DNA from 2 places in the Oceanobacillus sp. FSL K6-2867 genome. Region 2 is predicted to be linked to the other one. Evidence: a T-box and tRNA genes for the amino acid it is inferred to sense, from the RefSeq annotation. Region 2 holds a T-box; the other holds one or more tRNA genes.
What was found. The T-box of region 2 lies ahead of argS (arginine--tRNA ligase). A T-box ahead of a tRNA ligase gene usually reads a tRNA of that ligase, here a tRNA-Arg.
Positions count from the first base shown of each region.

Region 1: it has a tRNA-Arg gene. The T-box ahead of argS (arginine--tRNA ligase) is inferred to sense a tRNA for this amino acid. The anticodon was not compared.

Region 1 is NZ_CP150144.1:165,584-177,611, reverse strand. It holds gene NSQ77_RS00875 (succinate dehydrogenase cytochrome b558 subunit) at 1-377, shown strand, start outside; gene sdhA (succinate dehydrogenase flavoprotein subunit) at 423-2,174, shown strand; gene sdhB (succinate dehydrogenase iron-sulfur subunit) at 2,191-2,955, shown strand; gene NSQ77_RS00860 (thioesterase family protein) at 3,530-3,985, shown strand; gene NSQ77_RS00855 (response regulator transcription factor) at 4,001-4,225, opposite strand; gene NSQ77_RS00850 (MarR family transcriptional regulator) at 4,683-5,099, shown strand; gene racE (glutamate racemase) at 5,121-5,930, shown strand; gene NSQ77_RS00840 (GerMN domain-containing protein) at 6,097-7,179, shown strand; gene rph (ribonuclease PH) at 7,333-8,091, shown strand; gene NSQ77_RS00830 (XTP/dITP diphosphatase) at 8,102-8,695, shown strand; gene NSQ77_RS00825 (metallophosphoesterase) at 8,735-9,244, shown strand; tRNA gene NSQ77_RS00820 (tRNA-Gly) at 9,448-9,521, shown strand; tRNA gene NSQ77_RS00815 (tRNA-Arg) at 9,533-9,606, shown strand; gene NSQ77_RS00810 (metal-binding protein ZinT) at 9,897-10,913, shown strand; gene NSQ77_RS00805 (tetratricopeptide repeat protein) at 11,998-12,028, shown strand, end outside.
Region 2 is NZ_CP150144.1:1,666,859-1,678,886, reverse strand. It holds gene NSQ77_RS08270 (ABC transporter ATP-binding protein) at 1-377, shown strand, start outside; gene NSQ77_RS08265 (ABC transporter permease) at 377-1,978, shown strand; gene NSQ77_RS08260 (PadR family transcriptional regulator) at 2,300-2,623, shown strand; gene NSQ77_RS08255 (DUF1700 domain-containing protein) at 2,616-3,176, shown strand; gene NSQ77_RS08250 (DUF4097 family beta strand repeat-containing protein) at 3,169-4,026, shown strand; gene NSQ77_RS08245 (CAP domain-containing protein) at 4,204-4,812, shown strand; T-box leader at 4,862-5,073, shown strand; gene argS (arginine--tRNA ligase) at 5,127-6,806, shown strand; gene csaA (chaperone CsaA) at 6,852-7,184, opposite strand; gene NSQ77_RS08230 (efflux RND transporter permease subunit) at 7,658-10,699, shown strand; gene NSQ77_RS08225 (lysophospholipid acyltransferase family protein) at 10,869-11,456, shown strand; gene NSQ77_RS08220 (DUF6434 domain-containing protein) at 11,605-12,028, shown strand, end outside.

The DNA of each region.
Region 1 (12,028 bases), 1.5 Mb from region 2:
GCAACAATACTAGAAAATATGGCTTCTTCCGAAACTGGATGTTTAGATTGCAGCGAATTACGGGTATTATAACGCTAGTTTTCATAGCATGGCATGTATGGGAAACTCGAGTGCAGATCGGCTTAGGTAATGTAGACCTTGATTACAGCTTGATGGAAGGTATTTTAACTAACCCATTTATGTTCTGGTTCTACGTAGCGGGGGTAGTTTCCGCAGTATTTCACTTTGCTAATGGTTTGTGGAGCTTTTTGGTTTCATGGGGCATTACGCAGTCACCAAAATCGCAAAAGATTGCTACATATGCTGTAATCGTTGTTTTCTTTGCAATCAGCTATATTGGTGTTAGAACCTTAATTCAATTTGCGTACGGTGTTTAATTAAAGAAAGAACCTTTAGAAAGAGAATAGGAGTGAGCTAACAAAATGAATAATCGTAAAGTCGCTATTGTCGGCGGTGGATTAGCAGGTTTAATGGCTACCATAAAAGCAGCCGAGGCAGGCGTAAAAGTAGATGTTTTTTCCATCGTTCCTGTTAAACGCTCTCACTCTGTGTGTGCTCAAGGTGGTATTAACGGTGCGGTTAATACGAAGGGAGAAGGGGACTCTCCAATGATTCACTTTGATGATAGTATTTATGGTGGAGATTTTCTTGCAAACCAGCCACCAGTGAAAGCTATGTGTGAGGCAGCGCCTGGAATTATACATATGCTCGACCGGATGGGAGTTATGTTTAATCGTACACCTGAGGGATTACTGGATTTTAGACGTTTTGGTGGCACACAGCACCATAGAACAGCATATGCAGGTGCAACAACAGGACAGCAGTTATTATATGCGCTCGATGAGCAAGTTCGTCGTTTTGAAGTGGAAGGTCTAGTTACGAAATACGAAGGCTGGGAGTTCGTAAAAGCTATTCTTGATGAGAATGGAGTTAGTCGAGGACTAGTTGCTCAGGATATTAAAACACATGAAATTAAAGCATTTCGATCTGATGCAACAATTTTTGCTACCGGCGGACCGGGTATTATATTTGGTAAGTCAACAAACTCCATGATTAATACAGGATCTGCAGCAAGTATTCTGTATCAACAGGGCGCTAAATACGCCAATGGTGAATTTATCCAAATTCATCCGACTGCAATCCCAGGGGATGATAAACTTCGCTTGATGAGTGAATCTGCTCGAGGTGAAGGTGGTCGGGTCTGGACATATAAAGACGGCGAACCATGGTATTTCTTGGAAGAAAAATATCCAGCATATGGAAATCTTGTACCACGTGATATTGCAACACGTGAAATTTTTGATGTATGTGTAAACCAAAAGCTCGGCATCAATGGAGAGAACATGGTTTACTTGGATCTGTCTCATAAAGATCCAAAGGAATTGGATATTAAATTAGGTGGAATTATTGAAATCTATGAGAAGTTTGTTGGGGAAGACCCCCGTAAAGTGCCAATGAAAATCTTCCCGGCAGTTCATTATTCCATGGGCGGTCTATGGGTTGACTATAATCAAATGACAAATATTCCAGGGATTTTTGCAGCAGGTGAATGTGATTATTCACAGCATGGTGGAAACCGGCTTGGTGCGAACTCATTGTTATCTGCAATTTACGGTGGAATGGTTGCTGGACCAAAAGCAATCGAATACCTTGATAAATTGGATGTCCATGTCGAGGATTTAGCGGAAGAGATGTTTTCCACATATGAAAAGGAAGAGCAGGAAGAATTTGAGGAACTTATGCGAATGGAAGGAACTGAAAATGCGTATCAAATTCATAAAGAGCTTGGTGAATGGATGACTGATAACGTAACAGTAGTTCGTGAGAATGCAAAGCTCCAAAAAACAGATGAGAAGATTAAAGAACTGCTTGAACGCTGGAATAATATTAATATTAACGATACTTCACGCTGGAGCAACCAAGGAGTTATGTTTACGCGTCAGTTGAAAAATATGCTCCATCTTGCGCGAGTAATTACGATGGGGGCATATAATCGTAATGAGAGCCGTGGTGCACATTATAAACCGGAATTTCCGGAGCGTAATGATGAAGAATGGTTAAAAACAACGATTGCTGAATTTAACAAAGAAACAGAGTCTCCAGAATTCAGCTATGAGGATGTTGATATTTCATTAATCAAGCCTCGTAAACGTGACTACACAACAAAACACTAAGGGGGAGTAAGTAGTAATGGCTGAACAAAGTACAGTTACTTTTATTATAACTAGACAAGACGGCCCGGATTCTGCTCCTTATGAGGAAATATTTGAAATTCCTTACCGGAAAAACATGAATGTTATATCCGGACTCATGGAGATCAGACAAAATCCAGTAAACGCAAAAGGGGAAAAATCAACGCCTGTTATGTGGGATATGAACTGTCTTGAAGAAGTTTGCGGTGCATGTTCCATGGTTATCAATGGTACCGCTAGACAATCATGTGCTGCTTTGGTCGATCAGCTCGAGCAGCCAATTCGACTTGAGCCAATGTCTACATTCCCGGTTATTCGTGATTTAATCGTTGACCGTGAACGTATGTTTGATGCATTAAAACAAGTAAAAGCTTGGATTCCAATTGATGGTACCCATGATTTAGGACCTGGTCCGAGAATGCCTGAAAAGAAACGCCAATGGGCTTATGAGCTTTCTAAATGTATGACTTGCGGGGTTTGTTTAGAAGCTTGTCCAAATGTGAACGACAAATCGAACTTCATTGGACCGGCTGCAATTTCACAAGCACGCCTATTCAATGCACATCCAACAGGTGAAATGAATAAGAGTGACCGCTTGAATGGATTAATGGAAGACGGTGGAATTGATGGTTGCGGAAACTCTCAAAACTGTGTACAGGTGTGTCCAAAAGGCATTCCATTAACGACATCAATTGCGGCAATGAACCGTGCGACAAACATTCAAGCATTTAAAAACTTCTTTGGCAGTGACAACGCACATTAATTACTAGATTGATAGATTACAAATGACCCTCTCCGAATCGCTGGTGAGGGTCATTTGTATAATCGCACAGTCTGTCAGCTAGCTAGCTGCTGTGGTAGGAGCAGCTGTCGCCGTCCGGGATCGCTGCGGACGGATGGGCACCTTAGGGCACGGCTTCAGCCTCTCCGGAAGAAAGCCACTTCCGGTGAGTTTTTAGACACGTGCTGTTTCCGTTGGAGTCAACGCCCTTCGCTCACCCGAACTGGTTAAAGCAACATTTCTGTTTCGAAAAACCATGCTACTCTACTAATAGGAAGTGAGACGATTCTAGCGGAGGAAATACACGAAGACTTATGCGGGATACGTGACCAGAGTGAGACTACAAAGTACGATAGTTCGAGGAGGCTCACGGGTTACCCGTAAAAAGCGAAATGTATTTCCGAATTGGAGTATACGCACAATCCTTCACTCCAGATTAGTTCACCGTTTATATCATTTATAACCAAAAATCGGTAAGTTGATTAACCACCTGCTCAATCTGATTGTTTTAAGTTATCAGTAGAGTGTTTGAAATTAACTATTCAGGAGTGATCGTATGAAAACAGTTAACTATATTGAAAATATGGATCAATGGCGTTCTGAGTTTAGTTTTTATATACCTATAAAAGTACGTTTTTCAGAGACGGATATGTATGGACATGTAAATAATGTTTCAGCGTTTATTTATTTCGAAGAAGCGCGGGTAGACTTTCTGAATTCACTCGGTATTCTCAACAATCTCAAGAGCGATGAAGCGATTATTGTAGCAGATCTGCAATGTGATTATTTGCAGCAAATGTACTTTGATGAACGTCTTAAAATGTATGTAAAAGTTGCAACAATTGGCAATACTTCCTTTGATGTGCATTATATGGGTGTAAAAGAAAACAAAGAAATTGCCTTAACTGGACGAGGACGAATCGTTTATATAAATCCCAAAAAAGGTCGTCCAGTTCCAATACCTGACGAAATGAAACAGCTTCTAGCCAAACAAAATCGACTTCCCCTATAAAGGGAAGTCGATTTTTCAGAGCTTTAATTCCCCCATGCGAAGAAGTTCTACTACGGCTTGAGACCGCCCCTTAACTCCCAATTTTTGCATAGCATTTGAAATATGGTTCCGGACAGTTTTTTCGGAAATAAACAATTCTTGTGCTATTTCTTTTGTTGTCTTATCCTGCACTAATAGTTCAAACACTTCTTTTTCGCGTTTGGTCAGTAATTGCTTCGGTTTATACTCGTTGTCCTTCAAATGTTACCCCCTCCTTGCTCTATAGAGCTACAGTTATGAAGGGAAATTATTTAGTCAATAATAGCTTATGAAGACTGTCAGAAACGGTGCGTACATTTAGCGGAAATGTACAACTAAAATACAATAACTTTATTTTAAAAATTTAAAAATAAGGGACGATATTTTCCATAAGGATGTTTTTACAATTGAAAAGTAACGATTAGTTTCTAATTTTGCGGATATCGTTTAATATATAATAAAAGTAATTCTTAAGAATGTGTGTTTATGAATTATCAGTATTTTTTTGGACAAGCAGGGATTTTCCTATGATAGGCAAATTATTTAGTTTTGTATATACTGTGCAAAGGATATTTCCCTTATTTGGGAATATCATGTGATAAACTATTTGTTAAGGAGAAAATTAGGAGGTAACACTTTGGGAAAAGAAGTATCTGAATCAGCAGATTCTATAAAAAAAATGGAGAAGCAGCTCCGTTATATATCTGGAATGATCAAACAAAATGGTCGTAAAATCTTAAACAATTATCCAATTACATCACCTCAATTCGTTGCTTTGCAATGGCTGTTAGAAGAAGGTGATTTAACGATTGGAGAGCTATCCAATAAAATTAGTCTGGCATTTAGCACTACGACGGATTTGGTTGATCGTATGGAGAAAAATGAACTTGTTGAAAGAGTACGTGATACAAATGACAGAAGGGTCGTTCGAATCCATTTATTAGAAAAAGGGAAAACAATAATTCGTGAAGTAATACAGGAAAGACAAGACTATCTAGGTAAAGTTCTTAATAAATTCAGCGAAGATGAGAAGCTTTCACTAAATCATTTATTAGATTTCCTATATCAGGAAATGAAAATAGTGAATGGAAAATAACAACAAAGAGGAGAAACAGATTTGGATAAAGCAATTGGTGTAATCGACTCCGGTGTCGGCGGCTTAACGGTAGTTCATGAGCTCATGAGACAGCTGCCAAAGGAGAAGTTAATTTATATAGGGGATACAGCAAGATGTCCATATGGACCAAGGACTGAAGAAGAGGTAAAGAAATTCACATGGGAAATGGTAGAATTTTTATTAACAAAAAATATTAAAATGCTTGTTATCGCATGTAATACTGCAACTGCTTTTACATTGAAGGACCTAAAAGAAAAATTGGATATTCCAGTCATTGGCGTTATAAAGCCTGGTGCAAGAGCAGCAATTAAATTTACAAACAATAATCAAGTCGGAATTATTGGAACAGAGGGTACGGTAAGAAGTGGTGCATACGAGCTGGCATTAAAAAAAATAAAATCAGATATTCATGTAAATGCACTAGCTTGTCCTTTGTTTGTCCCAATGGTGGAAAAAGGGATTCTTAGCGGTGAGCAGGCCAAAAAGGTAGTGGAAGAATCACTGGTTCCATTAAAAAAAGACAAAGAAATGGATGTCCTTATTTTAGGGTGTACTCATTATCCACTATTGAAAAATACAATCCAAGAAGTGATCGGAGACCATGTGACCGTTATTTCCTCAAGCGAGGAAACTGCAAGAGAAGCAAGTACCATTTTAGATGTTCATCATTTATTGAATAAAGTGGAACATCCACCTGTTCATCAATTTTATGCAACTGGCGAGCTGGAAATTTTTATCGAAATTTCAAAAGGGATTTTTAAAGATGGAAATTTTCAAATGCTGACAATCAGAAAAGCAAATCTTGGATAAAAATCAGGTATTCTGAAAAAATCAGATACCTGATTTTTTCATAAGTGCTAATCTAATGGGCTTCATTTAAAAGCTGCATAATTGCCAAGTTTTCTAATATTGATTGGTCTATTTTCACAGAGGGCTCGTATATATAATAGTACAAACCATCGTAGGAGGTAATGGCATGCATAAGCGAGCAAAGCTTTTGATTGGAACGATTAGTATTTCGGTGATTCTATCTGGCTGTTTCAAGGGAGAACAATCGATGGAAGAGATGGACCCACCTCCAAATGCTGAGGCAGTTGATAATTTGGAAAATATATCAGAAGAAGATGCAGTGAATAAAGAAAATGAAGAAAATGTTAATGAAAAGGCAGATTCGGAGGAAACTGTTGCGAGGCAGCTGTACTTAATGGATGCAAATGGTATGGTAGCTCCGCAAACAATTGAATTGCCAAATACAAAACAAGTTGCACATCAGGTAGTAGAATATCTTGTAAAAGGTGGGCCGGTAACCGAGATGCTGCCAAATGGTTTTCAAGCTGTTTTGCCTGAGGGTACAGAGGTGCTTGGGGTCAATCTGCAAGAAGATGGCACAATGATTGTAGACGTTTCGGAGGAATTTAAAAACTATGAAGCTGCTGATGAGTTGAAAATATTAGAATCGATCACCCACACATTAACACAATTTGAAAATGTATCGAAAGTCAAACTTTGGATTAATGGGCATCCCCAAACGGAAATGCCGGTAAACGGCACGCCGATTGGCGAAGGTTATTCACGGACAAACGGTATTAACATTGCTGACACAGATACCTTAGATTTACTTGAAAGTACGGCGGTAACATTATACTATCCTGCAGAACACGGCGAGAATCGTTATTATGTACCAGTAACACAGCATATCGAAGTTGCAGAGGACAATGACAATGAATATAGTTCGATAGTCCAGGCGCTTATTGATGGACCAGGGTTAAATACGAATGTTGTTCATGTTTTTAACCCGGATACAATATTGACGAATAAGCCTGAATTAAATGATGGTGTACTGGAACTTGTTTTTAGCAAAGACATTTTACAAGATTCGGAGCAAGCAGTAATTGCTGATGAAGTAATGGAAACACTTGTAAGGACACTAACGGAACAAGAGAATATCGAGGCAGTTGATGTAAAGGTGGAAGATGTAGAGCAACTCGTTAATGAAAACGGGGAGGAATACACAGAGCCAGTAACGAAGCAGGCATTTACACCAACAGAAAAACTATAACCGAAAGAGGCTGCAGCCATTGCAGGCCTCTTTCTTATATGTAAGGAAATGTATCTTTTTTAATAGTGATGAAAGTTACGTAATAAAAATGTATCAGCATGTTGCTTTTGCAGAAAATATGATAAGCTAATGTTGTAAGAGGAGGAATTTTTTATGAGAAATGATCAACGTGAAGTGAATAATTTGAGACCGATAACGATTACGAAAAACTATATAAGTCACCCTGAGGGCTCTGTCTTAATAGAGGTTGGAAATACAAAGGTAATTTGTAATGCCAGTATTGAAGACCGTGTTCCTCCATTTATGCGAGGGCAAGGCAAAGGATGGATTACTGCAGAGTATGCAATGCTGCCGCGAGCGACTGCTCAGCGAAATATTCGTGAATCGTCAAAAGGGAAAGTCAGTGGAAGAACGATGGAAATCCAGCGATTGATTGGCCGCGCTTTACGTGCAGTAGTCGATTTAGACAAAATCGGTGAACGAACCGTTTGGGTAGACTGTGATGTCATACAAGCGGATGGAGGTACACGAACAGCATCGATTACAGGAGCATTTATCGCAGTCGTTCTTGCGTTTGGCAAAATGCTAGAGACAAAGGCAATCTCTAAAATGCCAGTACGTGATTACTTAGCTGCAATTTCTGTGGGTGTTTTACCGGATGGTAAGGAAGTATTAGATTTGAATTATGAAGAAGACTTTCAAGCCCATGTCGATATGAATATTGTTATGACTGGTTCTGGTGAATTTGTAGAGATCCAAGGAACTGGGGAGGAAGCAACTTTTTCTAATAAACAGCTGCAGGCGATGTTGGGGCTTGCTGAAGAAGGATTACAGCAAATCATAGAAATTCAAAAGGGAACGATTGGTGAGCTGGCAGATCGAATTGGTGAAACAAATTCCGTGAAAAAATAGGAGATCAATGATGAAACATATTATTATTGCTACAAAAAATCAAGGAAAAGCAAAGGAATTTAAGGAGTTTTTTGCAGAAAAATCAATTGAAGCCTTATCATTACTTGATTTAGATCAAGCAATTCCAGATGTCGAGGAAACTGGATCAACCTTTGAAGAAAATGCTGCTCTAAAAGCTGAGCAAATTGCAGCATTATTAAACATACCGGTACTTGCTGATGATTCCGGCTTAATAATCGATGCGCTAGGTGGACGTCCGGGCCTTTTTTCTGCACGATATGCAGGTGAGCCAAAAGACGACAAGGCGAACATTAATAAGGTTTTAGCGGAGTTGGAAGATGTACCCGTTGTTAAACGTACAGCACGTTTTATTTGTGTATTAGCAATCGCTGTACCTGGGAGAGAAACAACTTTTCGGACTGGATATTGCGAAGGAAGAATAACCGATTCGGAAAAGGGAGAAAATGGTTTCGGTTATGACCCGATTTTCATAGCAGATGGATATGGGGTTACCATGGCAGAATTAGACCCACAAGAAAAGAATCGAATCAGCCATCGCAGAAATGCGATTATTCAGTTAGAAAAATGGATACATACGTTATAAGTGCATTTTTAGTGCAGCCTTTAAACTGGAGGTGATGATTTGGCAGAAGTATTAATTTTAAGTGATAGTCATGGTTTGTCAAATGAAGTTGTTGCTATAAAAGAAAGGCACGACGTGAAATGGTCAATTCATTGTGGGGACTCAGAACTGGAATTCGATGCAGACGAGCTTCAAGGCTTCTACAGGGTAGGAGGAAATTGTGATTTCGACGTCCGCTACCCAGATGAACAAACAATAGAGCTTGATGGGTTGACTTTTTATATTACACATGGACATCTTTTTGATGTGAAAATGAATCTAATGCGGCTATCATACCGAGCAGAAGAAGAAAATGCGCAAGTAGTTTGCTTTGGGCATTCACATATCGCAGGTGCAGAAAAAGTCGAAAAGAAGCTCTTTATCAACCCGGGGAGTATCCGACTGCCTAAAGGAAGAAATGAAAAAACTTATGCTATCATGCGATGGGATGATCCTTCAGATATAACTATTCATTTTTATAATGTAAATGGGGAGTTAGTGGAAGCTCTAACAAAAAACGTATCAATATAAAATAAAGTTTACTTTTAAGGGAGTGCTTAAACACTTCCTTAAAAGTTTTTTACGAAAAGTGTTGACAAAAGACGGTTTCCTGCCTATAATAATTCTTGTCCGCTAAAAACAGCGAGAACAATTTGTGGTATTTTACATATATAGTTAAGTAGTGCATTCTTAATCAGCGTTTGAACAACATATTCTCACTTATAGAAAAAGACGCGGGTGTAGTTTAGTGGTAAAACCTCAGCCTTCCAAGCTGATGATGAGGGTTCGATTCCCTTCACCCGCTCCAAAACAATAATTGTCCCAGTAGCTCAGCTGGATAGAGCAACAGCCTTCTAAGCTGTGGGTCGCAGGTTCGAATCCTGCCTGGGACGCTATTTAAAGCCTTGTAAACAAATGTTTGCAAGGCTTTTTTTCATATTTATATAATTAGTTTAGGGAGTTTGCTTCCTCTATTAAAGAATCGTACTATTCTCTATCGCGCTAATTATAGTATTTTTATCCTTTCTATATAATAAATCTCTATCTATATTTCTAATCTAATAAAATTAATAATATTTTAATATTTATATTGACGCTCTCTAATAAAACTGTGTATAATCTAAATCGTAACTATTACGAATAGTAATAGTTACGATTATATAGAAAAAGGAGCGTGTTAAGAATGAAAAGTTTATTTGCAAAGGGGATAGGAATAGTAATTATTAGTCTTCTAGTTTTGTTGTTCGGCTGCCAGAACGCTGATTTGCAAGAAGGTAAGGCAGAGGAGCAAGAGAAAAAGGAATCATCTTCCAGTGCATTACATGATCATGACAGCAGTAACAATCATCAAGCACCAGAGGAAGTTGATATCCAAGGAGCAGCAGATCATTATCACACTGGGGATATTGTCGAACTAACGGCTGTATTTGAAAAAGGAAAAGAATTTGATCATTGGCACTGGTACATAAGAGATAATCAAGAGGTTGGATGGACTCTTAGTGAAGATCAAGAAGGCAGCAGTTTTAAAGGTGAGGCTATCAATAATGGTCAACAAATAAAAGCGGTTCTTTTCAATGATGAACATGAAGCTTATGTACAATCGGCACCAATAGAAATTGTGATTGATGATCATCATGGTCACGACCATCACCATAGTCATGATGAACAAATTTACAATGGTTATTTCGAAGACAGTCAAGTTAAGGATCGTGAACTTTCTGATTGGGAAGGAGACTGGCAGTCCGTTTATCCATACTTGCAGGATGGTACGTTGGATGAAGTGTTTTCTTATAAATCAGAGCATGATGGAGACATGAGTGCTAAAGGATATAAGGAATATTACAAGCATGGATACGAAACTGATGTTGACCGTATTATCATAGAAGGCAATACGGTGACGTTCTTTAATAATGACAACAAACTTACAGGTGAATATGTTTATGACGGTTATGAAATCTTAACGTATGAAGCAGGAAATAGAGGAGTTCGATTTATTTTTAAATTAGCAGATAAAAACGATGAGCTTCCACAATTTATTCAATTCAGTGATCATAATATCTATCCAACAGTGGCTGAACATTACCACTTGTATTGGGGGAACGATCGTGAAGCATTATTAGAAGAAGTAGAACATTGGCCAACATATTACCCAAAAGATATGGATGGAGCTAGTATCGTCCATGATATGATTGCACATTAAAAGGTAAAACTGTCTATAGAGCAGACTGGCGATAGTATTATATCAATGGAGGAGTGGCATTTTTAGATCAGTAGTATACGAGCCACTCCTTATTTATTTGGTATTGGCTTGTATCATTATAACGATTTTGAGGTGGGCTGTTTTCTTTGTAATCATCAGAAAATTGTTCGTTTATACCAGCCAGTTTGTCCAGTCACTCAGTACAATTAATCAATATACTATTAATGTGGCCGATCGATTTTTACGTCATGGGGGAGAAAATATATGTGTTGTTACGATAATTTTTTTCGGAAATGTAAAGAGTTGTAAAAATCGTAATCGGGTTCGCAACCATATGGATTTTGTTTGTGAATGCCATGCCTCAGAACATGAAAGACATGGTGGTGGCTGCTGCAAATATCATAAGCGGGGGCCCTCTCATAAATGTAAAGGGTACCAGCATTCGTAGACCAATGTCCATGAACGATGTTTCAAATCTTTTCCGCTTTTGCTGATATGGTAAGTAGCACGAAACAGTCTCAACTCACATCCCGTTATTATTAGATCTGACCTCCGCCAGAACCGTGACTTGGCGGAGGGATTTTTACTAAAAGCTTCCTGAAACTATCAGTTCATAAACATCTGAAATTTTTAAACCCATGTTAAAGAATGCACATCATAAAAATATTTGTTCTTTTGCTTGGCAGCACTTAAAATTCTATTATAGGTTTATGCAATTAAAGTCATAATCATATTTTAAATTATGATAATATATTCATCTACCCTCTCATTTTGAGAATGCGCTCTCCATAATTCTATAGCAAACCTTTTTCTTTGAAAATTGCAATCATTCTCAAATTCATTTATACTTAAATTAATTACATAACTAAGCTTCGGAGCTTATTTTTTAATTGATTATTAATAGTAGCGCTTACAAATAGTGGGTATACCGCTTTATGCTTTACTGAGAACGCTGCTAAAGAGAAACCTATCACATCAAATAGGTTTCTCTTTCTATATTTCTGTGTTTAATTTCTTTCATTTTGGGTATTTATACAAATTAAAGAAATTCATATACTATATAATAGAGGAAAGAGGTGAATAAATGGGTTCAAAATCAGAAAATATAATACTTT
Region 2 (12,028 bases):
AAAGTGTACTGCTTTCGAGTCATATTTTATCGGAGGTAGAGAGGCTGTGTGATCGAGTCGGGATTATTCGAGAAGGCCAAATTATAGAGCGAGGAACATTGGATGAATTACGCCATCTTACCCGAACAAATCTAACCATTCAAACGAAGGAATTGATTACAACCCTGGACGAATTCCCAGGTATTCATAACTTGGAAAAAGAGGGGCACAATCTATCCTTCCAAGTTGATACAGAAGAGATGGATGCCATAATCCGCCATATTAGTCAATTTGGAATCGTTAAATTGGAAAGCGCACCTCCAACCTTAGAAGACTTATTTATGCGTCATTATCAAGGTGAGGGACGTACCTTTTTCGAACCGGGAGGGTCCAGGTAATGTCTCAAAAACTTTTTACTGGAACAGGTTGTTTAACAAAATTAATGATCAGGCAAAATCGTTTCAGGCTGCTTTTATGGCTGGTCGGATTAATTGCAGTAACGCTAGCAACAGCTGTTGCATATCCTGACATCTACCCAGATGAACAGTCTCGTGCTGCTTTTGTTTTGACGATGGAAAATCCAGCAATGATTGCAATGCTTGGGGTTGGTTATGAAGATTATGCAACTATTGGATCTTTATTTGCACATGAAATGCTACTTTTTACGGCGGTTGCAGTTGCAATTATGAATATTTTACTAGTCGGACGGAGTACGCGAGCAGACGAAGAAGATGGTCGTGTAGAGCTGATTCGTTCCTTACCTGTTGGCCGTTTAGCATACTTGAACGGAGCAGCTATTGTTGCGATTATAACAAATGTATTCGTAGCAGTTCTAATTGGGACGGGTATCTTTTTGTTGAATATCGATGGAATGAGTGCACAGGGAGCCTATTTGTATGGAGCGATACTAGGAGCGACAGGACTTGTTTTTGCAGGCTTTACAGCATTATTCGCCCAGCTTGCGGAAACCTCAAGGGGTTCCGCAATGCTTTCATTTGGAGCTTTAATTGCGGCATATCTTGTCCGGGCAAGTGGGGATATCAGCAGTGAGGCACTTTCACTCGTTTCACCGCTCGGCTGGACGGTACGGACAGAAGTGTTTGTAGAAAATCATTGGTGGCCCGTTTATGTCATGCTGACTGTTGCGGTGGTGTTATTGCTTGTAGCCTTTTATTTGAATGCGATTCGTGACCTGGAATCTGGATTTATTCCAGAACAAGCAGGTAAGAGGAATGCATCCGTCTTTTTACAAACAACGTTGGGACTCGCGTTTAGACTGCAACGAACAAACCTGATTGCTTGGGCAATTGGAATTTTCCTGCTTAGTGCCTCATTTGGAGCAATTTTAGGGGATCTAGAAGTATATTTTACCGATAATGAGTTTGTTAAAGCCTTTTTAGCTGAAAGCGGAGATAATTCCATGATGGAACAGTTTATTGTCATGCTCATGGGGATTATGGCATTGATTAGTACGGTTCCGGCTATGATGACGGTGATGAAGCTGAAGAGTGAGGAAAATAAGTATTTGACCGAAAATTATTATAGTCGTGCCGTTTCACGTTCGCGTTTACTAGGAAGCTATTTATGCCTTAGCATGATTGCAAGCTTTGTCATGCAGGCGCTTGTAGCGACCGGGCTCTGGTCTGTTGGCGTGATGGTTGTTGATGATGCGTTAGCATTTGATACAATGTTTGCTTCAGCACTTGTCTATTTGCCAGCAATGTGGATTTTCATAGGTCTGGCAGTCTTCTTTATCGGTATTGCACCAAAGGCAGCGGGTTCCACATGGCTATATGTAGTTTTTGGTTTTGTGGTGATTTATCTTGGCGATATGCTCGAATTTCCAGAATGGATTAATAATTTATCTGCCTTTCATCATATACCACAGATCCCTATAGAGGATATGGATATCATGCAGGTTTCCATTTTAGTTGTTATTGCAATAGCATTAACCGGGATTGGTTTTGTTGGATATAACCGACGAGACATTCAGGGATAATATACGTCGTTGTGCTTATTCTGGATAATTGCTGGAATTTATAAAAAAGTTACCGGGTTCAACTTAAAAATGCTGAAGTCAGTGAATGGCCATGCTGTTTTTTTGAACAAAGAACGAGTGTTTAGTTAAAACTAAAATGCATTTATATGTAAAAGGAGACTTCTGGCTAAACCGCTAGAAGTCCTTTTTTAAGAAAAGATAATATTTAGTACCTTGCAATGAACAGTACCATGTGTTATATTTTGTTAGAGAGGTACTTGTTAAAAGTCAGTACTATACATTGAACAGTACCAGTGAGAGAAATGAGGTGTCGTATAATCAATGAATGTCCAATTTAAAAAAGGTGTACTAGAGCTATGCGTTTTAGTTTTACTTGATAAGAAAGACCGTTACGGATATGAACTCGTGCAAAAAATTTCTGACCAGATAGATATTTCAGAAGGAACGGTTTATCCACTTTTAAGGAGGCTAACAAAAGAGGGCTATTTTACAACGTACTTGAAGGAATCAACGGAGGGACCGCCGCGTAAGTATTATAAGCTGACTGATGTAGGAAGAAGCTATTATCAAGAGCTATTGCAGGAATGGAGAGAATTCACAAATGGGGTAAACCAATTAATTAAAGAAGGTGATATAGATGAATAAAGATCAATTCTTCAGCAAATTAAATGTGTCTTTAAAAAAGCTCCCATCTCAAGAAAGAGAGGACATTTTACAGGACTTTGATGAGCATTTTACGATTGGATTAGAAGAAGGAAAAACAGAGGAGCAAATTGCAGAATCATTAGGTTCTCCACAGCAAATTGCAAAAGATTTAACAGCGGCCTACCATGTGGAGAAGGTAGAAGAAACGATAACGACAGCTAATATTTTTCGTGCGGTTTGGGCTGTGATCGGGTTAGGATTTTTCAATTTGGTAATTGTATTGGGACCATTTATTGCACTAGCAGCTCTCATTGTTGCAGGCTGGATAGCAGCGGGTTCCTTTATTGTATCGCCATTACTTGTTCTTATAAACACATTTATGTATCCGGAAATATTCCAGTTCTTTGATTTGTTTTTCTCGATTGGTTTGATGGGGCTTGGCCTATTTATTGCTATCGGAATGTATTTTGCAACTCGTGCCGTAACAAGCGGCTTTATCCGTTATTTAAAATTTAATATGCGCGTTGTTAAAGGAGGTATGAAAGATGCATAATATTAAAAAGATAGCCGCCATTGCATTAACTTTATTATTAATAGGGATTATCGGAACAATTTTCACAGTAGGGTCGAAAAACGAAAACTATGTACCAGAAACAATTGAACTAAAAGATGAGGTTTATGAAGAGATTGCAGTTCAGTCAAATAATGCGGTGGTAGAAGTTGTTCCTTCAAATAACGAAACCACGACCGTTGAATTTAGTGGGAACACCGAAAAAAACCCGAAGTATGATGTAAAAGCAGATGTAGAAGGCAGTATGCTGTCAGTTACTGTTAAGGAAAAGTGGTTTAAATTTTTTAACTTCGATTTTTCATTTTCATCCCCAAAGCTGACGGTTTATGTGCCGGAAAAGGCATATGAGACAATTCAAATTGATACAGATAATGGGCGTATTGATGCCCATGAACTAGAAGCGAGTGAAATGCATATAAACTCGAATAATGGACGAACAAGTGCGAGCGACTTAGACGTAAATGAATTACATGTAACAACAAATAATGGCCGAATTGAGCTGAAAGATATACAGAGCTCGGAGGTTATTAGTGAAGCAGACAATGGAGAAATCAAATTGGAAAATGTTGAGGGAGAGCTGAAGGGAAGAACGAGCAACGGAAAAATTACACTCGTTACGGAACATTTAGATCGCCCAATTGACTTCAGTACAAATAATGGGCGAATAAATATTCAAACAGAAAACAAACCGACAAATGCAGTCTTTGATGTAAAGGTCGATAACGGAAAAGCAAGGATTTTTGGTAACTCGAATTGGAATACAGTTGTTGGAGATGGAGATAATCTTATTAAACTAACAGCGAATAATGGTGGTATTACAGTAGAAAAGTAAAACCGGAAATAGCCGCGTTTCAATTAAATTTTGTTTAATTGAGGGCGGCTTTTTTCATGTTTCTAAAAGTGTAATATTACCGTAATCATTCTGTAAAAATACATCCAATTTTTTTATAATGATTTTTTCTATGAAACTATATATCCTATTAACATAGAAATAAGGAGGATATAGAATATGTTCAAGAAGATTAGCAAATTGATTTTTGCATTAATTATTTCATTATCATTACTAATACCGACTGCTGCGTTTGCAGCTAGTTCATATACGGTTGCTCCAGGGGATACGATTTGGAAAATCGCTCTAAAAACACAAACAGGAGTTAGTGAGATTATCGGAGCAAATTCACAATTAAAAAATCCGAATCTTATTTATCCAGGACAAAGCTTGCAGATTCCACCAAATAATGAATATCAAGTGGAACAAGAGGTCATTCGTCTTGTTAATGCAGAGAGAGCAAATGCTGGTTTGCCTGCATTAAAATACGATTGGGAGCTTGCTAGAGTTGCGAAGCATAAGTCGCAGGATATGAAAGATAAAGGATACTTCAGTCATACAAGTCCTACATATGGTTCACCGTTCACAATGATGCAAAACTATGGCATTAAATACAAATCAGCTGGTGAAAATATCGCGAAAGGTCAAAGCACTGCACAGCAAGTGGTAAATGCTTGGATGAATAGTTCAGGACATCGGGCGAACATTTTAAGTAAAGACTATACGCATATCGGTGTCGGTTATGTGAAATCAGGTCACTATTGGACACAAATGTTTATGAAAAAATAAATGGATATTGATTTTCAGTTGGAATTCATATATACTAACGAGAATTATATTGAATTCGATGATGAAGAGAGTAGTTATGATGGTAACGCAAGCGAGTTGGGGGATGGTGTGAGCCCAATCGTTCTATCCTAATGAAGCGGACTTCTGAGAAACAACCCGAAATGTAACAGAGTAGGGTGCAGTCGGGTAATGGCCGTTATCCATTTAAGAGTTGGTTTGATAAACAATCAGAGTGGTACCGCGGGTAATCTCGTCTCTATTTAGAGGCGGGATTTTTTTGTTTTGAAAAGAAATGGAGGATGAAAATAGTGGATATCATAAAAGCGTATGCAGAGGAAATAACCCTACAATTAGATGGGGTTTTAGGGCTGGAAAAAGTTATCGATCTAATAGAAAAACCAAAGTTTGAGGAGCAAGGTGATGTAGCCTTTCCATGTTTTACACTTGCTAAGGAATTAAGAAAGGCTCCAAACATAATCGCGAAAGAGTTAGCGGGAAAAGTAAACCATCCCATTTTCGAGAGGGTTGTCGCAAATGGGCCGTATGTAAATGCCTTTTTAAATCAGAGAATGGTCAGTAAACATACTTTAGCATCGATTATAAAAAAAGGAGACCGCTACGGTTCAATGAATTTTGGTAAGGGGGAAAATATTACAATTGATTTTTCATCTCCAAATATTGCAAAACCCTTTTCAATGGGGCATCTGCGTTCAACTGTAATTGGTAATTCACTTGCAAATATTGTTGAGAAGTGTGGCTATCAATCGATTCGAATTAATCATCTTGGTGATTGGGGCACACAATTCGGAAAGCTTATGGTGGCATATAAATTATGGGGTGTTGAGGAGCGTGTGAAAAAGGAGCCAATTCAAGAACTGTTAAAGCTGTATGTGCAGTTTCATGCTGAAGCGGAAAACGACTCCACCTTAGAAGATGATGCAAGAGCCTGGTTCAAAAAGCTGGAAGATGGAAACGAGGAGGCATATTCCCTTTGGAAATGGTTCCGAGATGAATCTCTCCTAGAGTTCGGGGAAATTTATAATTTACTAGGAGTTCATTTCGACTCGTATCATGGGGAAGCATTTTATAATGACAAAATGGATCGAGTCATTAACCTTCTGGAGGAAAGCGAACTATTACAAGTTTCCGATGGTGCAGAAGTAGTAGATTTATCTGAACATGAATTAGCACCTTGCTTAATCAAGAAATCAGATGGTGCAACACTATATGCTACGAGAGATTTAACAGCCGCTATTTATCGTCAGGAAACCTATAAATTTGAAAAGTCATATTATATTGTCGGTCATGAGCAGAGTTTGCATTTTAATCAAATTTTCTTAGTGCTCCAAAAGCTTGGATACGATTGGGCTAAGCAATTAGTGCATATACCATTCGGTTTCATCTTGAAAGATGGGAAAAAGATGTCGACTCGAAAAGGGAAGGTCGTTCTATTGGAAGAGGTTATCCAAGAAGCGATTCAACTGGCAGAAAAAAGTATCGCAGAGAAAAATCCGAGCTTACAAAATAAAGCCGTTATAGCAGAAACGGTCGGAGTTGGGGCAATTATTTTTCATGATTTAAAGAATGACAGACAAAATAATATCGAGTTCTCATTGGAAGATATGCTGAAATTTGAAGGAGCAACTGGACCTTACGTACAATACACACATGCAAGAGCCTGTTCCATCTTAAGAAAAGCCGAATATGAAGATACAGTAATGAACGGCTTAAATGATAGCTCTAGCTGGTCTGTTGTGAAACTGTTAATGGAGTTTCCAGCAGCCATTGAGCGAAGCTTTAATTATCATGCGCCATCCCAAATTGCAAAATATCTCATTGAACTATCGCAGGAATTTAATAAATACTATGGAAATGTTAAGGTTTTAATTAAGGATGAGGAACTAGAAAGCCGGCTGGCATTGGTAAAAGCTACAACGATTGTGTTAAAAGAGGGATTGCGATTGCTAGGAGTAAATGCCCCGCATGAAATGTAACGTGAAAATGGTGCTCCCCTCTATATTAATAGAGGGGAAGAAGTCTTACCCGACCGGTGTACCATTTTCGACGACTTCATCAGGAGCAAGCAGGATGACGTCATTTGCCCCTGCAACACCACCAAGTACCAATACTTCTGATTTATACCCCGCAATACGCATTGGCGGGAAATTGACGACTGCAACGACTTGACGTCCAATCAATTGCTCGGGTGTATAGCGCTCGGTAATTTGAGCAGAGGAATTTTTCCTGCCCACTTCTGCTCCGAAGTCAATTTCCAGCTTTATTGCAGGCTTGCGTGCTTCTTTAAAAGGCTCCGCGTGAATGACAGTACCAACTCGAATATCTAGTTTTTGAAAGTCTCCAATTGTTGCCATGTAGATACGCTCCAATTCATAAATGTTTTTCTATTACTATACTACAAGTGTTTCATAATTGAAAAAATATAATACTTAGTTGTGTTGAAAAACAGTACTGTAGTGATAAAAATGAAAGCAATATTAAAAATCCAACTATCACTCTAGAAAAATACAATAATTATTCTTTAAAGAAGTGTGACATTTTCCAAATGTTACACTTCTTTTACTTTTTCCTGTTATAACTGTCCGTAAGATTTTATCTTATTCACTAAGCCTTAAGGCTTAGTGAGATTCAGCCCTAAGCGCAATGTTAGGAATATTTAGTTAGATTATAATCAGATTAGTTATGAATAGAAAGAAGGAGGACTAAAGAATTGTAACATTTTTGTAAATAAACAATAAAAAACAGATAATTTTAACTATTTTGATCTATACTTATTTGGATGTTATCAATTCAGTTGAAACTTTGTTTGGGGATAGGAGGATTTTCATTGGTAAAGTTTATTTTAAAAAGGAAGATTCTGGTAAGCTTGTTAACAGTTTTGGTTCTTATTTTAGGTGTTTATGCTTTAACAAAGTTGGATGAAGAATTAATGCCAGAAGTTGATTTTGATGGGGCATATGTAAGTGTTAGTGCAGGAGATATGGCCGCCATAGAAGTAGAACGAAATATAACTACGCCCCTTGAGCAAAGTTTTCTAGGAATTGATGGGGTAGAGGATGTTTTCTCAACAACTAACATTGGATATAGTAGTATTCAAATAATGATTGAAAAGGGGCGGGGTGAAGAGGTTTCTAAGGAAATTCAATCGATAGCGAATAGCATCAAGGCTAATGTCTCAGATGTGACAGATGTTATCGCAGATCAAATGAGTATGAGCTCCAGTTACGAGTTTTTCATGGATGTTTCAGGAGGAGATATGGATGAAATGACAACTTTTGCAAAAGAGGTACTCGAAGCTCGTTTGGAGGACTTGTCAGAAGTAAAAGATGTTGCCTTAATGGGAATTCAAGAATATGAAATGGTCGTAGCGTTTGATAGAGAAGAGCTTACTGAGAACACATTAGATAGCACGCAGGTTATCTCCATTATTCAACAAGCCAATACGGAAGCAACCTTAGGAGAATTTACTGGTGAAGAAGAGCAGCCAGCACTCCGCTTTGAAACCGAGCTTTCTTCTGTAGAAGATGTTGAGAGTATTCCGATACAGACACAAAATGGATTGGTCCAAGTAGAAGATATCGCTACTGTTTCCTTGCAACCATTAGAAACCTCTTCCAATGTGTGGAAAGAAGGATCAAAAGATTTTATTTTTGTTCAAGTTGGTCGTGCAGCGGATGTTACACAAATCGAGATGGCAGATGCGATTAGACAAGAGCTTCAGGAAGTAAAAGATGAAGGATTAGTAGCTGGATTTGAATTAAATGAGCTTGTCGCACAAGCGGATTATGTAGAAGACTCGATTGATGGAGTAACTGAAAATATCCTCATAGGAGGTATTATCGCTATCATTGTGTTACTCCTATACTTACGTAATGTTCGTGCAACGGTTGTTATCGCGATTTCCATTCCAACTTCTATACTATTAACATTTATTACGATGTGGTTATTGGACTATAGCTTTAATATGTTAACCTTGATTGCGCTTGGATTAGGAATAGGAATGATGGTTGATTCCTCCATTGTTATCTTAGAGTCTATCTTTAAGAAAAAAGAACAGGGACTTGCAGCATTTGATGCGGTAGTGAAGGGAACGAAGGAGGTAGCATCGGCTGTTATCGCTTCTATGCTAACTACCATTGTTGTGTTTTTACCAATTGGGTTAATGGGTGGTGACGTAGGGCAGTTTATGGTAATGCTGTCTGCTGTTGTTGCAATAACCTTGATCAGCAGTGTGATAGTCGCCTTTACTATTATTCCAGCACTATCTGAGAACTTCCTGAAAACCGGTAAAAATAAAAAAGCAAAGGAAGGCATATTGATCAGGGGTTATGGTAATTTTATTTCATGGGTTGTTAAGAAAAAGCGTAATAGCATTGCCATGATTGCAGTATTCTTCCTTATGTTAGTTGGTTCCATCTTTTTAGTATTTAGAATACCAATGACGATTATGCCAGATGTATTAAATCGTTATACGGAATTAATGATTGATCTGGAAACAGGTGTATCTATTGATGAAAAAAATAAAGTGGCAATGAAAATAAGTGAGACATTAGAGGAAGTTGAGGATACGGAAACCAGTTATATTATCGATGATGGATCCATGTTTTTCATGCTTATTAATATGACAAAGGGCGATGAAATCACAAGAGAACAAAAAGAAGTCAATGAGGAAATATTAAGTTCTTTGCGCGAGTTAACAGATGATTATCCAATTAAAAGTGTACAGAGTGCGATGTCTGTAAGTTCCGGCCAGCCTGTTCAGATTCAAGTTAAAGGAGAAAGCTATGAGGAACTGCAAACACTTGCTGCAAATGTCACGGAACGGTTAGAAGGAATTGAAGGAGTAGTTGGAATTACGAATTCAGTTGAGCGGACTTCAATAGAAAAAGTGGTAGAGCTGGACTATGAAGCGATGGAGGATAGAGGAGTAACAGAAATGCAGCTTCTCCCATTCGTTCAAGAAGCCTTTCTTGATATGCCAATAGGTGAAGTAACGGCAAATGAGGGTACAGTTCCTTTAGTAGTGAAGTGGGATGAGCAAATAGTAAATGAAGATGAATTACTCGATTTGAAAGTTCCTACAGTAGAAGGAGAAACTCGTTTATCTACTTTTATCGATTTACGAACTGTGGATACACCGAATGAAATCTCTCATAACAATGGTGAAAGGTATATAACCGTATCTGCAGATATTGAGGATACAGATTTAGGAACAGTAAATAGAGAGGTTCAAAGGATGATTAATGACCTGGATACACCAAGTGGATATACAATCTCTGCTGGAGGGGACTTGGAGACACAGCAAGAGCTCTTAACCGATTTGATTCTTATCTTCGTTATCTCTATTTTTCTGGTATACCTAGTAATGGCCGTGCAATTTAACCATTTAGCACATCCAATTATTGTAATGTCGGTTATTCCAATGGCCTTTGTGGGTGTTGTTTTAGGTTTATTCGCCACGCAACGGGAGCTAAGTATCATGTCAGGTATGGGGGTTATTATGCTTATTGGGATTGTATTAAATAATGCAATTCTGCTTATTGATCGAACAAACCAATTGCGCAGAGAAGGTATTCCTGTGAATGATGCAGTAGTCAGGGCGGGGAAAGATCGTATTCGGCCAATTTTTATGACGACTTTTACTACGGTTGGTGGCATGCTGCCACTTGCATTAGCAACTGGAACAACTGGAAATTACCAAGCACCAATGGCAACAGCAGTTATTTCTGGACTGATGTTTGCAACATTGATTACATTAGTTTTAGTTCCAGCAGTTTACCGTACATTCAATGCAATAGGATATGGTTTAGGTCGATTGTTTAAAAGAAAGAGTAAAGCACAAGAAACAGTAGAGGATGAAGCGGTATAAAAGATAAGAGTTCCTTCCAAAATAGAATTGGGAGGAACTTTTTATGGATTGCTATTTTCAAGCTATAATGTAAAATAACAATCAGCATTTACATAAAAATTAGTACCAGTTACTAATACTATATGCTAAAATAGATATATACTATTATTATAGAAAAGAGGAATAAGCCATGTATTATTTTGCAGCTTATTTATTAAAGTTCATTCTAAGCTTATTTGGCAGAATCAAGGTATACCAAAAAGAAAACTTACCTCAATCCGGAGGATATATTATAGCATGCACCCATACAGGATGGGTTGATATTTTATGGTTAGGTGTATCCGTATTACCAACAAAAATTTATTATATGGCAAAAAAAGAGCTATTCCAGACCGGTTTTACGAAATGGCTAATGGAAGGCCTGCACGCCTTTCCGGTTGACCGGGAAAACCCTGGACCAAGTTCGATAAAAACACCGCGAAAATTACTAAGGGATAACAAAGTAGTCGGGATATTTCCCAGTGGGACGAGAACAAGTGAAGAAACGCCATTAAAAAGAGGGGCAGTAACAATAGCAGCACATTCGAAGGCTCCGATTGTTCCGGTTGCTTATACTGGACCAAATAATTTCCCAGAACTATTTAAAAGGAAAAAAGCAAAGATTATTTACGGTGAACCTATTTACCTGTCTGCAGATCACCCGAAAAAGGAAGCAATGGAAATCATGATGAATGAATTGAATGCGGAGATGAATCGGCTGCAGAAGGAGATAGAGTAATAGCAGGCCAGGCTCCATCTATCAATTCGGAAAGTAAAAGTTACTTCTGGAAACTTTTCACTCCCTAAATTTCACGGCGGTTAATATTGAAGTGTAGGAACGAATGTTCTATAATGGGATTAGGTATCAAAATATGGAGGGGATATTGCTGAGGCCTAATTTAACAAAAGATATGAGTATCCAAAGTTTCGAAGATTTCTATTGGCTGAAAGAAGAATTACAAGCATTTTGCAAAGAAAATGGAATAAGTGCATCAGGATCCAAATTAGAGATTTCTGACCGGATTGAATCTTTTCTTCGTACAGGAGAGATAAAAAAGCCAATTCGAAAAGCAATGGAGAACAGAACAGTGCTACAAAGAGAATTAAGTCTTGATACAGTCATTTCAGAAAACCATCGTTGCAGTCAGCGGGTAAGAGCTTTTTTCAAAACCGTTATCCCTAACTTTCATTTTTCTGCTTATATCCAAAACTATTTCAAAAACAATACTGGAAAAACGTATCGTGATGCTGTAGAAGCTTGGTATAAAGAGGAGGAACGCAAGAAAGACCCATCGTATAAAAGACAAATTG